DNA from 4 places in the Dermacoccus sp. BD5 genome. Region 1 is predicted to be linked to each of the others. Evidence: riboswitches for the same ligand, from Rfam matches in the RefSeq annotation. Region 1 holds a riboswitch; each other region holds the start of a gene.

Region 1 (3,520 bases):
TGTTGCGCGTCGCGCCCGTCAGCGTGCCCGTCTTGAGGCTGACGCGGCCCGGCTCGAGATTCGCGTGAGACCGTGCGATGGCCTCGACGATGCCCGTGACCACCGCGTCGTAGTTGTGTTCGTCGTACCCGTAGCCCGCGCCGTCGTTTCCGGCGATCTGGTAGAGCCGATCATCGCTGTGCCCGGAGTTGCCGACGTGCGTGTGCGTCGCGGAGAGCATGACGTTCTCGTCGGTGTAGACGCTGCCGAGCCGGCGGCGAAGCCGCTCGACGACGGTCAGCTTGATCGACTGGAACACGGCCCCGAGGTCGACGCTGACGAAGACGAGACGCGAGCCGCCGCCCGAGGCGCCGATGATGAAGGCGTGCGTACAACCGCGCGTGCAGGCCCGTCATCGTCTGGTTGGCGGCGTAGCCGAAAGCGCCGGTCTCGGCGACGGCACCGGTGATGTCGTACAGCCCGGCGCCGACGAGGTAGGCATCCCCGCTCGCGGCGTCAGCAGGGGCAGCCAGCGGCATGCTCAGGCTCGCGGCAGCGGCCGTGACCCCCGTTCCGAACGTTCGGCGGGTGATGGTTGCCATGTCTTCCCCCTCGGCGCGTGACCGACGTCACACTCGTCGCCCACCTAGACGATCGTCCAAAGCGGTGCGAGGAAATGACTCACCCGCCTCGAAGGCGAAAGACGCCGCACCAGCCCATCCCGCGTGTCCCACGCCACAATTCTCGCGCCACGTCTCATCTCCAGTGCCACGACTTGACGCTTTGTCGTGCGCGGCTCTAATGTCGCTGCCGGTCACGAGATCCGATGCAAAGCCCTGGCTGGTCGGACGGCAACCCTCACACGCGTGGCGGGGTGCTCCAGGTGATGACCCGGCCGCGTCGACCACGCGGCAAGCACGCTCGGCACCCAACGTGACGGCATCCTCGTGAACCTTCCGTTGCGCTGCCCAGGCCCCGAAAGGCATGCCCCGCACGACACCGCGCACCGCGCCCCACCCCGGCGCCCCCGCCTTCGCGCTGACTCCGCGCATCCGCGCCAGCTCCGCGCATTCGCATCCTTGCCGCCTCACCAGGAGAGATCATGACCGACAAGCACACCCCCGCCGACGAGACCTCGACGCCCGCCTCGTCCACGCATGACGCCACGAGCGCCGAGAACGGCGCGACCGCCCTGCCCCCGAAACCGAAGAACAACACGGGCAAGTACGTCGCGATCGGCGCAGGCGTCCTCGTCGTCGCGTTGGCCGCCGGCATCGGGGCCAAGGTGCTCGGCGGGAGCAGTGACGACAAGCTGACCCACCTCAAGGTGGGCACGACGGAGGCGTCGGACCCGTACTGGAACCAGCTCGTCAAGGTGGGCAAGGACAAGTACGGCCTCGACATCGAACCGGTCAACTTCTCTGATTACACCCAGGCCAACCCCGCGCTCTCCGAGGGCCAGGTCGACCTCAACCAGTTCCAGCACCTGCAATTCCTCGCCGACTACAACACCAAGGCGAAGCAGAACCTCACGCCCATCGGGGCGACGTACATCGTCCCGCTGGCGCTGTACTCGAAGAAGCACACGAGCATCGGCCAGTTCCCCCAGGGCGGCAAGATCGCCATCCCCAACGATCCGACGAACCAGGCACGCGCCTTGCTGCTGCTGCAGAGCGCCGGACTGCTGAAGCTCAAGGGTGGTGGCACCTCGCTGTCGACCCCGGCCGACATCGACGCCGGCGCCTCGAAGGTCACCGTCACAGCGGTCAACGCCGAGCAGACCGCGGCCGCGCTGCCGTCCGTCGACGGCGCGATCGTCAACAACAACTTCGCCGCGGACGCGAAGCTCGACCCGAGCAAGGCCCTGTTCAAGGACGACCCGCATGCGGCCTCGTCGAAGCCGTACATCAACGTCGTCGTCGCGCGCGCCGCGGACAAGGACAACGCCGACTACGCCAAGTTCGTCAAGGCTTACCACGACCCGAGCGTCGAGAAGCTCATCGAGGAGCGCACGAAGGGCACGAGCGTCCTCGTGAACAACTCCGCCTCCGAGGTGCAGGGCATCCTCGCGAAGCTCGAGGCCCAGATCAAGGCGAAGGGATCGAAGTGACGGGCCCCTCCCCCACACTGACGAAGGCCGCCGGGCCGGCGAGTGCCACCCCGCCCGCCGTCGCCTTCCACGACGTCGGCAAGACGTTCACCCGCGGCAAGAGCCGAGTGACGGCTCTCGACGGCATCACGACGCAGGTGGAGCGCGGACGCATTGTCGCCGTCATCGGTTTCTCCGGCGCCGGCAAGAGCACGCTCGTGCGTCTCATCAACGGCCTGGAGACGCCGACGCGCGGCCACGTCGAGATCGACGGCGTCGACCTCGCGTCGCTGTCCGCGAAGCAGGTGCGCGAGCTGCGCGGCCGCATCGGCATGGTGTTCCAGCAGTTCAACCTCATCCGCTCGCGCACGGTGTATGCCAACGTCGCCTACCCCCTCGAGGTCGCCGACTGGGACAAGGCGCGCCAGGAGGCGCGCATCACCGAGCTGCTCAGCTTCGTCGGGCTCACCGAGAAGGCGTGGGCCTACCCCGACGAGCTCTCCGGCGGGCAGAAGCAGCGCGTCGGCATCGCCCGTGCGCTCGCGACGAACCCGGAGATCCTGCTCGCCGACGAGTCCACGTCCGCGCTCGACCCCGACACGACGAAGGACGTGCTCGCGCTGCTGCGCCGCGTCAACGACGAGCTCGGCGTGACGATCGTCGTCATCACCCACGAGATGGACGTCGTGCGCGAACTCGCCGACGACGTCGTCGTCCTCGAGGCCGGCCGCATCGTCGAGTCCGGGCGCACCGTCGACGTCCTCGGCGCGCCGAAGGCGGACGCGACGCGCCGCCTCGTCGACGCCACCCTGCGGAACGTGCCCGACGCACGCGAGAGCGCCCGGCTGCGCGCTGCCCACGACGGGCGCCTCGCGACGCTGACGGTTCACGACCCGCGCGAGTTCGGCCGTGTCCTGGCCCGCATGTCCGCACACGGCGTCGAACCGGAGATCGTGCACGGCGGCCTCACACCGCTCAAGGACGACACCCTGACGACGTTGACGCTCGCCCTGCGCGGCGACGACGGCGCCGTCACCACCGTGCTCGACGAACTGCGTCTCGCCGCCGACGTCGAGGAGGTCGCCGCATGATGCCCGCAACCGATTGGGAGGCGCTGCGCCCCACGATCGTCACCGCGGTGGGCGAGACGCTGCTCATGGTCGGCGCGACGATCATCATGGGCGGCATCCTCGGCCTCGCCCTCGGCGTGCTGCTCAACACCACACGACGCGGCGGCATCCTCGAGAACCGAGTTCTGCACACGGTGCTCAACGTCCTCGTCAACATCATCCGACCGATCCCGTTCATCATCTTCGCCGCCGCTCTCGGGCCGTTGACGCTCGCAGTCACAGGCTCGACGATCGGTGCGAAGTCGATGATCTTCCCGCTGACGATCGCCTCGACCTTCGGCATCAGCCGCATCGTCGAGCAGAACCTCGTGAGCGTCGACCC
Region 2 (3,520 bases), on a different contig from region 1:
GCCGAGGCGGGCATGGACACCGCAGGTTTCGCGATCCACGTGCCGCACTACCTCACTCAGGTCGAGTTCGCGGACGCCGCGCTCGCCGCGCTCGAGGCCGTCTGCGGGCTGACGGGGCTGGCGATCCCCGCTCAGGAGCTCGCCGCGATCGCCGGGCTGCACCGCGCCGACATCGCCAGGCAGATCAGCGAGAACGACGAGGTCACCGAGGTCGTCGATGGCCTCGAGCGGCAGTACGACGCCTTCACCGAGGGGCGTCGTCGACGCTCACTCCTTGCCGCCGAGATGAACGACCTGCCGAGCGCCGACGAGATCGGCGCCGAGCTGGAGCAGTTCCTGCGCGCCGAGGGAGAGGATCCGGGCACCAAGGGCTCGTTGTGAGCCCGCGAGCGCTTTTCGCCGGCCGTCGGGTCTGAGCCGACGGCCGCGCAGGCTTCGCAACGCTCGCCAGGCTGCCGTCACCCCTGCGGTGGCTTGCCGGGCCCCCGCCAACTTGGGAGGATCACCTCATGTTCGGATTCGGTCAAGACAAGAAGGCTCCTGCAGCCCCCGAGAAATCGTCGGGCATGCTCGACTCGACGGCCAACACCCTGGCGCAGCACCTCATCTCGGTGGGCATCGGGGGCGTGGCGACGTTCAAGTCGGCCCGCGCCGTCGCCGACGAGGCGATGAAGAAGGCGGGCTCCAAGGAAGCGGCGATGGACGAGGTCGTCGCATCACACACCAAGCTCGCGGGCGCGAACGGCTTCCTCACCAACCTCGGCGGTTTCGTCACGCTCCCCGTGGCACTGCCCGCGAACGTCATCGGTTTCTACACCGTCGCGACGCGCATGGTCGCGGCGATCGCCGCCATCAACGGTCACGACGTCGACGACCCAGCCGTGCGCTCGGCGATCCTGCTCGACCTCATCGGTGCGGACGCGACGCAGGTCCTCAAGGGCCTCGGCCCGATGACGGGTGGCGTCGCGACGAACGTCGCCACGCGCAAGCTGCCACCGGCGGCGCTCGCCGTCGTGAACAAGTCCGTTGCGTTCCGTCTCGGCTCGCAGGTGGGGCGTCGCTTCCTCACGCGCATTCCGCGCCTCATCCCCGTGGCGGGCGGCTTCGTCGGTGGCGGCCTCGACGTCGTCCTCATCCGCAAGATCGCCCAGTCGGCGCGTCGCGACTTCGTCGCGCAGATCCCGCCGTCAGCCTGACGTCTTCCTGACTCCGCACCGAGCGCCACTCGTCTTCGTACGGGTGGCGTTCGGCGTGTCCGGGCCGGTTCGGCGATGTGTCGTCCGAGCGCGTCAACGGGCTTGCGGGCGACGATCTGACGGGCCGCGAACCCCCGCCTGGCCTTGCTCGAACGGCCCACTCACCCACAGGTGTGACGGCTACGGCCCGTTTCGCGGCCCGCAGGATGCCTCGTCCACAGGTCTGTGGCTCGTGGTAAGCGCGCGGGTGGCGTCATGGGTTTCGCTGGGGGCATGAAGACAACAACACGACTCAAGGGCCTCAGCGCCCTGGTGGCAGGCCTTCCCGATCTCGTCGGCTCCGAGGGGGCGGGCGCCGTCATCGTCCTGTTCGAACGTGACGGTGCGCTCGCGGGGGTGCTCGGCTGGGCGGACGATGCGTGCGACGGGGAGACGGCGCACATGCTCGACGTCGTCGCTGAGCGGCGCGCGACGATGGGTGCGCAGGCCGCCATCGCCATCGCCTATCGCTGCGAGCCGGGCCGCGTCGACATCGCGGCCCTCGCGAAACGCATCGAGCGCCGCGTGCCGCTGCACCACGTCCTCGGTGCCAGCGACGAGCACTGGTGGGCCATCGAATGCGAGCTCGGCTGCTGTGACGGCGCGATCCACGAGATCCCGTCCCTGTCAGAGCAGACCCGCGAGCAGCTTCGCGACGTCCGCCGCGGCGGCGAGGCCATGGCCGCCACCGCGCGCCCCGTTCCCAGCGTCGTCGACGTTCGAGCCGCCTGGGCACGGTTGTGCGACGTCCCCGACACCGCGTCGGGCACCCGGCGACGCTCCCGCAGCGCCGACCTGCAGGTGCTCGCCGACGCTGTCGTCGACGGCCCGACGCGCGATGAGATCCTCCTGTGCGTCGCACCCGAACTCTTCCGTCTGCTGAGCCCGGGCACGCCGCTCGGCGAGCCGGGCCCGCCGATGACGAGCGCGTGCCTGCGAACTTGGCTGCCGCTCGTGCCGCGCCACGGCCGCGCCGCGTGGAAGGCCCTCGAGGCCGCCGCGACCTGGCGCGAAGGCGACCTGCGGGGAGCCGGTGCGTGCGCCGCGGCGTCGCTGCGCATCGGGCGGACGTCATTGGGGCAACTGCTGCGCGACATCACAGGCACGGGGTTGTCGTACGAGCAGGCCGTCGGTGCGCTCCACACGAAGGCTCGGCAGAGTTCCGTCGCCTGACGAGCGTGCCGGTTGTGGGAGCGCGCCACATCGTGGACGTCGTCGCGCGAACGATGGAAGCCGCGGGCAGGGCCGCCTACTGTGTCGCAGGTCAAGAGTTTCAGCGACACAAGCCCCGGCTTGCTGAGCGGCAACCCTCCCTCGCGGCGGGGTGCCCCGGGTGACGACAGGGCCGCCCGTGGGCGGCAAGCGCGAGAGGTGGGTTGCGACCCACCTCGGAATCGAGGACGTCATGGTTTCGCACCGTCGCCTCGCCGTGGCCGACCCCGCGGCGCCCCTCACCGACGACGGGTTCAACCCGCACGCACGTGCCGTCCACATCGGCACCCTGACGCTGGAGAACGGCGCCGCCCTGCCCGACGTCATCATGACGTACGAGTGCTGGGGCGAGCTGAACGACGACGCGAGCAACGCCGTCCTCGTCGAGCACGCCCTGACCGGAGACTCGCACGTCGTCGGGCCGGTCGGCCCCGGGCAGCCGACGGCGGGGTGGTGGCCTGGTCTCATCGGCCCCGGCGCGCCCCTCGACACCGACGAGCTGTTCGTCGTGGCGATCAACGTCCTCGGCGGCTGTCGCGGCAGCACGGGTCCCATGTCGCTCGCACCAGACGGCCGGGTGTGGGGCGGGCGCTTCCCACACGTCAGCGTCAGGGATCAGGCGCGCGCCGAGGCGCGGGTCGCCGACGCTCTCGGCATCGCGCGCTTCCATACCGTCATCGGCGGCTCCTTCGGCGGGATGCGCGCCGCGGAGTGGGTGGCGACCTTCCCGCATCGGGTGCAGCGCGCCCTCGTCGTCGCGAGCTGCGCGGCGGCGGGCGCCGACCAGATCGCGTGGGGGCACACGCAGGTGCGGGCAATCGAAGCTGACCCGGATTTCCGGGGTGGCGGCTACCTCGAGCAGGGCGTCTTCCCGACGTCGGGGCTCGGGCTCGCCCGCCAGATCGCGCACACCTCCTACCGCAGCGCGAACGAGTTGCAGGAGCGGTTCGGGCGCGAGTCGCAGGGAGCGGACCGCACGCTCGACGGCGGCCTGTTCGCCGTCGAGAGCTATCTCGAGCACCACGCCGCGAAACTCGTCGCGCGGTTCGACGCCATGAGTTATGTGCGGCTCA
Region 3 (3,520 bases), on a different contig from region 1:
TACCGCCGCATGAAGACGAAGTACGACCCGCAGGGCCGCCTTCCTGAGTTCGCTGACAAGATGAGGACGCACGCATGAGCCAGACCACGACCGCCACCCCCCTCGTCGCCCAGGCCGTCCAGGCCGTGTTGGAGGAGCCGTTGCCCTTCCGCATCACGGCGTACGACGGCACCGACATCGGCCCGCGCGACAGCGACATCGCCGTGCGTGTCGAGAGCGAGGAGGGGCTGCGCTACCTCCTCAGCGCCCCTGGCGATCTCGGCCTCGCCCGCGCCTATCTGACGGGCACGCTGACCGGCACCGGTTTCCACCCTGGTGACCCCTACGAGGTGTTCAGCCGCATCAAGCGTGACGTGCGCACGAAGCAGCTGACGCCGAAGGGCGTCGCGTCGGCGCTCGCGCCCGTCGTCAAGCAGCTGGGGCCGAAGGCGTTCGTCCACCCGCCGCTGCCCGAGGTCGAGAACGAGCCCCGCTGGAAGCGCCACCTCGCCAAGGTGAACCCGGTGCGTCGCGCCGCCGACTCGATCAAGCACCACTATGACGTCTCGAACGCGTTCTACGAGAAGGTGCTCGGTGACTCGATGGCCTACACGTGTGCCGTGTTCGACACGCCGGACGACACCCTCGAGGAAGCGCAGGAGCGCAAGTTCGCCCTCGTTGCCGACAAGCTCGACCTGCAGCCCGGCCAACGGCTGCTCGACGTCGGCTGCGGCTGGGGCGGCATGACGATGCACGCCGCTCGCGAGCGCGGCGTCCACGTCATAGGCGTCACCCTGAGCAAGGAGCAGGCCGAGTGGGGTCAGCGCGCCGTGCGTGAGGCGGGCCTCGAGAGCCTCGTCGAGATCCGCCACGGCGACTACCGCGAGGTCACCGAGACGGGCTTCGACGCCGTCAGCTCGATCGGCCTCACGGAGCACATCGGCGTGAAGAACTACGCCAACTACTTCTCGTTCTTGCACTCGAAGCTGCGCGACGGTGGCCGCCTGCTCAACCACTGCATCACGCGTCGCGACGACACGGCATCGGCCAAGCCGGAGCCGTTCACCGATCGCTATGTCTTCCCCGACGGCGAGCTCGCCTCGCCGGGGCGGCTCATCAGTGAGTGCCACGACGCCGGTTTCGAGGTTCAGCACGACGAGAACCTGCGCCTGTCGTACGCCCTGACGCTGCGCGACTGGTGCCGCAACCTCGAGGCGAACTGGGATTTCTGCGTCGCCGAGGCGGGCCTGCCGACCGCGAAGGTGTGGGGCATCTACATGGCCGGTTCACGCCTCGGGTTCGAGGAGGGCTGGCTGCACCTGCACCAGGTGCTCGCCACGAAGACGACCGACAACGGCGACAACGGCGGCTACCCGCTGGGCTCGCACTGGGCACCCTGAGCTCTCACTGGCGGTGCTGAGCGGCTGCCCGTTGCCCGTCCAGACGCAGGCGACGCGCAATCATGACGGTGGGGTGATGCCGACCAGCATCGCCGCCACCGTCATGATCTGCGTCCACGCGAACGCGTTCTGGAACGAACTGTTCGCCATGACGACGGCCGCCGAGCGCAGGTTGAACGCGAGGATCGCGGCGCGGGCCCCTGACGCGTGGCGTGTGCGCGCCCAGTAGACGAGAGCGCCGATGATCGGCGCGAGCAGCGACCACATGTACGCGCTGAAATCGCTGCCACCATGCGACTTCACGAACTCGACCGTGATGATCGACGCTCCGATCTCGAACACGGTCAGGGCGATCATGAACCATCGATCACCGCTGCTCACCGACGGGGGAGTGCTCCACGAGCGTTCTGCTCTCAGTATGGCCGCCCGGGTGCGGCGGGCCCCTGACGAATGTCACGGTGTGGCCGCCGTTGATGCATAACTCGACCTTTATGTTTGGCCAGTGCTACGTTATGTGTGGGTCACGAGCCCCGGCGCGAAGTCTCGGCTGGCCGGGCGGCAACCCCCATGCGAACGCACACGCGCGCCGGGGTGCCCCGAGTAACGACCCGGCCGCCCGTCGACCGACGCGGCGGCAAGCGCAACGAAGGGTCTGCCATGACACTCCTCGACACCACGCCCGACACGAACGTCGACTCCGCGAGCAGCGCACCGACGAGCGCAGCGGCGCGCCGCGGCGGCACCGTCGCGACGCCCGGGCTGCGCATCGAACGCCTCGGCCCGGCGTTCGGCGCAATCGTCCACGGCGTCGACCTCGCGCAGGTCGACGACGCGATAGCGTTCGACCTGCGCCGCGCGCTGCTCGCGCACAAGGTGCTCTTCTTCCGGGGTCAGGACGCGTTCGACGACGACGCTCAGGTGCGCCTCGGAAACCTGCTCGGCGAGCTGACGGCGGGCCACCCCGTCGCGGGCACGCACGAGCGCAAGGAGATCTACTCGATCGACTCCTCCGATCCCGAGTTCTCGTTCTCCGACGAGTGGCACACGGATGTCACATTCATGAAGGAGCCGCCGGCCATCAGCGTCCTGCGCGCCGTGACGCTGCCGGACTACGGCGGCGACACCTCCTGGGCCGACGCGCAGGCGGCGTACGACTCGCTGTCGGAGCCGTTCCGCGGCCTCGTCGACCAGCTCGTCGCCGCCCACGACGGCAACCGCGAATGGGGCGCCTACCTGCGCAAGAACGGTGGGCAGGAGTGGAGCGGCGAGGTCGTCACCGAGCTGCCCGTCGTCGAGCACCCCGTCGTGCGTGTGCACCCCGAGACGGGCCGTCGCGGGTTGTTCGTCAACCCCGGTTTCACCTCCCACATCGTCGGCGTGTCGCAGGCCGAGTCGCGGGCGATCCTCGACGTGCTGTACGCGCACCTGACGCAGCCCGAACACACCATCCGCCACCGTTGGGCGCCCGGCGACGTCGGCATCTGGGACAACCGCGCGACGTCGCACTACGCGAACCGCGACTACGTCGACGCCAACCTTGGCCCGCGCGCCATGAGGCGCGTGACGGTCGGTGGCGACAAGCCCGTCGGCGTCAATGGCCTGACGGGCGGCGCAGCTGCCTGACGGTGTGAGCTGACATGGCGCGGTGCGGGTCTCTGGGGCCCGCATCGCGTCGTCATGTACCCCTCTGCGATTTGCGTCCCCCTTCGCGAATCCCGTCCACATCGGCGAATCCTGTCCCCATCGGCGATTTGCGTGCACATTCGTCCAGCCGGCCGTCGGGAAAATCGGTCGCCGGGGGCGTCGCACGGTGATGGAATGACGGGATGCTGACGCTCATCAGGCCCGACGCCGCTCGCTACGACGACTGGAAGGGCGCATTCGACGAGTTCGGCGCGACGCCGAAAGACGGCACGGGCTATCGTCGCGACGACGTCGTCGACACGTCGCGCGCCGGGTTCGACGCCTACCTCACCGATCGTGCGCGCCAGGGCGATACGACCGTCGCGCCGCCTGAGGGATTCGTGCACTGCAGCTATTTCTGGGTGCTCGACGGCCCGCGGGCGGGGGAGGGTGACATCGTCGGCTTTCTGGCCCTGCGTCACACCCTCACCGAGGTGCTGTATGAGGCGATCGGTCAC
Region 4 (3,520 bases), on a different contig from region 1:
AGATCCGCCGAAGAAGACCTCGGGACGCGGGGTCGGCGTCCGCGAGAGTCGCGCTTGTTCCACCACCAGGTGTTCGCCGCGATAGTCGAACGAATCCTCGCAATCCCACAACCGACTCACGACGTCGAGGAACTCTCCGGTCCGCGCATATCGGGCGTCCTTGCCGAGGAAGTCGCCGAACGCCCGCTGCTCGGACGATTCTCCCCCGGTGACGATGTTGACGTGGAGTCGACCGTCAGTGATGGTCTGGAAGGTGGTGGCCATTTGCGCTGCCAGAGTCGGCGAGACGGACCCTGGGCGGAAGGCGACGAGAAACTTCAGCCGCTCAGTGTGCTGGGAAAGCGCAGCGGCCATGACCCAGGAGTCCTGGCACCACAGACCCGTTGGCGTCAGGACGGATTCGAAACCGTTGGCCTCCGCCGCCTGTGCCACCTGACGCAGGTAGCCCGCGGACGGTTCACGGGTTCGATCAGTGCCCTCGACCGCGGCCCCATGACCTCCAGAGACGATTCCACGCGAGTCGCCGGAGGTCGGTAGGAACCAGTGGAAGGTCGGCTGGTTCGTGGACGTGCTCATCATCGGACTCCGTTCGTCGTTCGTGACACTGAGGGCGAGACGCTGTGATGCGCTCCGTTGTGGTGGGCAAGCGGACCGCGATCTGCGACATGCTCGGCGCTATCCACCTCGGCGACGATGAGGCAGCTGTCTCCCGCCTCATGGGCATCACGGACCGTGGCTGTCAATCGAGCTGCGACGTCCGTGAGTCGCGGCAGACCGGTCCTGTCCCACGACCAGAGACCGTCGTCCCGAAACCGGGCCTCACGCGGGCCGGCGAATCGGGTCATGAGCTGCCCTTGGTTCTCGTCGAGAAGGTGGAGGGCGACACGTCCGGTTCGCACGATTGAAGCCAGCGAGTGAGACGTGCGACTGATGTTGAAGGACACGAGGGGTGGGTCGACCGAAACCGAGTGCACAGACAAAGCGGTCAAGCCGACCGGCCCTGCCTCCCCTGCAGTCGTGATGACCCAGACGCTCGAGACCGCGCGGCGAAACACGGGACGAAGATCGGGCTTCACCACCGAGACAACGATCTCGGTGTGAGGTGGTGCTGTGGGCAACATGAAACTCATCTCTTGATCAGTGAGGGGGAAGGGCGTCTAGCGCGCGTGCGACGTACCGGGTCACATCGACAATCGGTGATCCGACCGGACGGCATCCATGGCATGGGCGGGCTACGACCCGAGAGTCGAAAGTCGCGAGGGTCGCGCCCACGGAGGCGTTGAGATCGTCGTGCGTTCTTCAGCGACATGCACTGACGCGACGGCGCATCAAATCAACCGTCCGACGTCGGCAGGCACGAAAAGACGAAACGCGGTGTTCCGACATGAGAATCAACTCCATCGCTTCTGGCGTGAGCACCGTTCCGTGAGGGTCGGTTGCTGCGGCGTCGACGAGCCAGATCTCTCGGCCGCTCTGGATGGGATGAATGCAGTCAACTGGCCGGTCGCGCCACCCACAAGCAGAATCCACATACTGGGACACGACACCTGTATCGCAACTACCACCTCGGACGCCACACGGGACTGTCCGGGACACAAAAGTCCCTGCATCCCGATGATCCGGGATGCAGGGACTCCTCCATCAGGCTGGCGCCGCCGACCTGGCGACCTCAGCGACCGTGCTGCGTGAGCTCCCAGGCGTCCTCACTACCGTCACCGCCATCGTGCCCGTCGTAGTACTGCTCCCCCTGGGCGGGGATCGCGTCCTGTGACTGGGCCACAAGGTCGACGGGGCCGTCGCCAGCACCGTCCGGCTCCGGCACGTCCTCGCCCTTGAGCAACGCGAGCGTCTGCGGCAGGTCGTCGGGCTTGACGAGCACGTCGCGCGCCTTCGACCCCTCGGACGGGCCGACGATGGCGCGCGATTCGAGCAGGTCCATGAGGCGACCGGCCTTCGCGAATCCGACGCGCAGCTTGCGCTGCAGCATCGACGTCGATCCGAACTGTGTCGTGACGACGAGTTCGGCGGCCTGCAGCAGCACGTCGAGGTCGTCGCCGATGTCGTCGTCGATCTCCTTCTTCGGCGCGACCTGCGCGACGTCCTTGCGGTAGTTCGGCGCGAGCTGGCTCTTGACGTGCGCGACGACGGCGTGGATCTCGGATTCGTTGACCCATGCGCCCTGCACGCGCATCGGCTTGCTCGCACCCATCGGCAGGAACAGCGCGTCACCCTGGCCGAGCAGCTTCTCGGCACCGGGCTGGTCGAGCACGACGCGGCTGTCGGCGAGCGACGACGTCGCGAACGCCAGGCGCGACGGCACGTTGGCCTTGATGATGCCGGTGACGACGTCGACGGACGGGCGCTGCGTCGCGAGGATGAGGTGAATGCCCGCGGCACGCGCGAGCTGCGTGATGCGCTGGATCGACGCCTCGACGTCGCGCGGCGCGACGAGCATGAGGTCGGCGAGCTCGTCGACGACGACGAGCAGGTAGGGGTACGGCGCGAGCTTGCGCTTGCTGTCGGGCGGCAGCTGCACCTTGCCCGCGCGCACCGCCTTGTTGAACTCGTCGATGTGCTTGTAGCCGAACGCGGCCAGGTCGTCATAGCGTGCGTCCATCTCGCGCACGACCCACTCGAGTGCCTCGGCGGCCTTCTTCGGGTTCGTGATGATCGGCGTGATGAGGTGCGGGATGCCCTCGTACGCCGTCAGTTCGACGCGCTTGGGGTCGACGAGCACCATGCGCACCTCTTCGGGCGTGGCCCGCATGAGCAGCGACGTGATCATCGAGTTGACGAAGCTCGACTTGCCGGCGCCCGTCGCACCCGCGACGAGCATGTGCGGCATCTTCGCGAGGTTCGCGACGACGTAGCCGCCTTCGACGTCCTTGCCGACACCCATGACCATCGGGTGCGTGTTGTTGCGCGCCGCCTGGCTGCGCAGCACGTCGCCGAGGCTGACGAGTTCCTTGTCGGCGTTCGGGATCTCGATACCGATGGCCTTCTTGCCGGGGATCGGCGACAGGATGCGCACGTCGGCGCTCGCGACGGCGTACGAGATGTTCTTGCTCAACCCCGTCACACGGTCGACCTTGACGCCCGGGCCGAGTTCGACCTCGTAGCGCGTCACCGTCGGGCCGCGCGTGAACCCGCTGACGACGGCATCGATGCCGAACTGCTCGAGTACCTCGGTCAGCGCGTCGACGACACGGTCGTTCGCGGCGGAACGCTCCTTGGGCGGGGTCCCCTGTTCGAGGACGTTCGAATCGGGCAGCGTGTACGTGACGTCGCCGCCCATTGCGAGCTGCTCGACACGAGGTGGAAGCTGTTCGGTGGGCTGAGCCTCCACCTGACGTTGAGGGACGGCTGCGGCCGGCGCAGCCTGCTCGACGCGCGTGGCACCGGCATCCTGACGGGGCGCCGCGGCCTTCGGCGACTCCCCCGGCCGCTGTGCCGACGCCGGGCGCGACGCCTGCGCCGCACGTGCGGAGGCCTGGTCGACGACGGCATCGTCGACGGAATC

What was found. A riboswitch is a leader RNA that binds a small molecule or an ion and turns the genes downstream of it on or off. The one in region 1 is predicted to bind S-adenosylmethionine.
Region 2: linked by a shared signal. The riboswitch ahead of NQ706_RS00755 (homoserine O-acetyltransferase) and the one ahead of NQ706_RS12045 (MetQ/NlpA family ABC transporter substrate-binding protein) in region 1 are both predicted to bind S-adenosylmethionine.
Region 3: linked by a shared signal. The riboswitch ahead of NQ706_RS10410 (TauD/TfdA family dioxygenase) and the one ahead of NQ706_RS12045 (MetQ/NlpA family ABC transporter substrate-binding protein) in region 1 are both predicted to bind S-adenosylmethionine.
Region 4: linked by a shared signal. The riboswitch ahead of NQ706_RS00965 (flavin reductase family protein) and the one ahead of NQ706_RS12045 (MetQ/NlpA family ABC transporter substrate-binding protein) in region 1 are both predicted to bind S-adenosylmethionine.

Annotation. Positions count from the first base shown of each region.
Region 1 covers NZ_JANJER010000018.1:30,883-34,402, forward strand. Annotated here, with positions in the region: partial or broken gene NQ706_RS12040 (neutral/alkaline non-lysosomal ceramidase N-terminal domain-containing protein) at 1-581, opposite strand, end outside; SAM riboswitch class IV at 792-903, shown strand; gene NQ706_RS12045 (MetQ/NlpA family ABC transporter substrate-binding protein) at 1,082-2,089, shown strand; gene NQ706_RS12050 (methionine ABC transporter ATP-binding protein) at 2,086-3,159, shown strand; gene NQ706_RS12055 (methionine ABC transporter permease) at 3,156-3,520, shown strand, end outside.
Region 2 covers NZ_JANJER010000001.1:174,795-178,314, reverse strand. Annotated here, with positions in the region: gene NQ706_RS00770 (PAC2 family protein) at 1-381, shown strand, start outside; gene NQ706_RS00765 (EcsC family protein) at 510-1,196, shown strand; gene NQ706_RS00760 (hypothetical protein) at 1,470-2,408, shown strand; SAM riboswitch class IV at 2,498-2,606, shown strand; gene NQ706_RS00755 (homoserine O-acetyltransferase) at 2,641-3,520, shown strand, end outside.
Region 3 covers NZ_JANJER010000013.1:11,642-15,161, reverse strand. Annotated here, with positions in the region: gene NQ706_RS10425 (FAD-binding oxidoreductase) at 1-78, shown strand, start outside; gene NQ706_RS10420 (cyclopropane-fatty-acyl-phospholipid synthase family protein) at 75-1,379, shown strand; gene NQ706_RS10415 (hypothetical protein) at 1,440-1,736, opposite strand; SAM riboswitch class IV at 1,899-2,026, shown strand; gene NQ706_RS10410 (TauD/TfdA family dioxygenase) at 2,037-3,002, shown strand; gene NQ706_RS10405 (GNAT family N-acetyltransferase) at 3,206-3,520, shown strand, end outside.
Region 4 covers NZ_JANJER010000001.1:236,272-239,791, forward strand. Annotated here, with positions in the region: gene NQ706_RS00960 (LLM class flavin-dependent oxidoreductase) at 1-576, opposite strand, end outside; gene NQ706_RS00965 (flavin reductase family protein) at 576-1,130, opposite strand; SAM riboswitch class I at 1,395-1,484, opposite strand; gene NQ706_RS00970 (DNA translocase FtsK) at 1,670-3,520, opposite strand, start outside.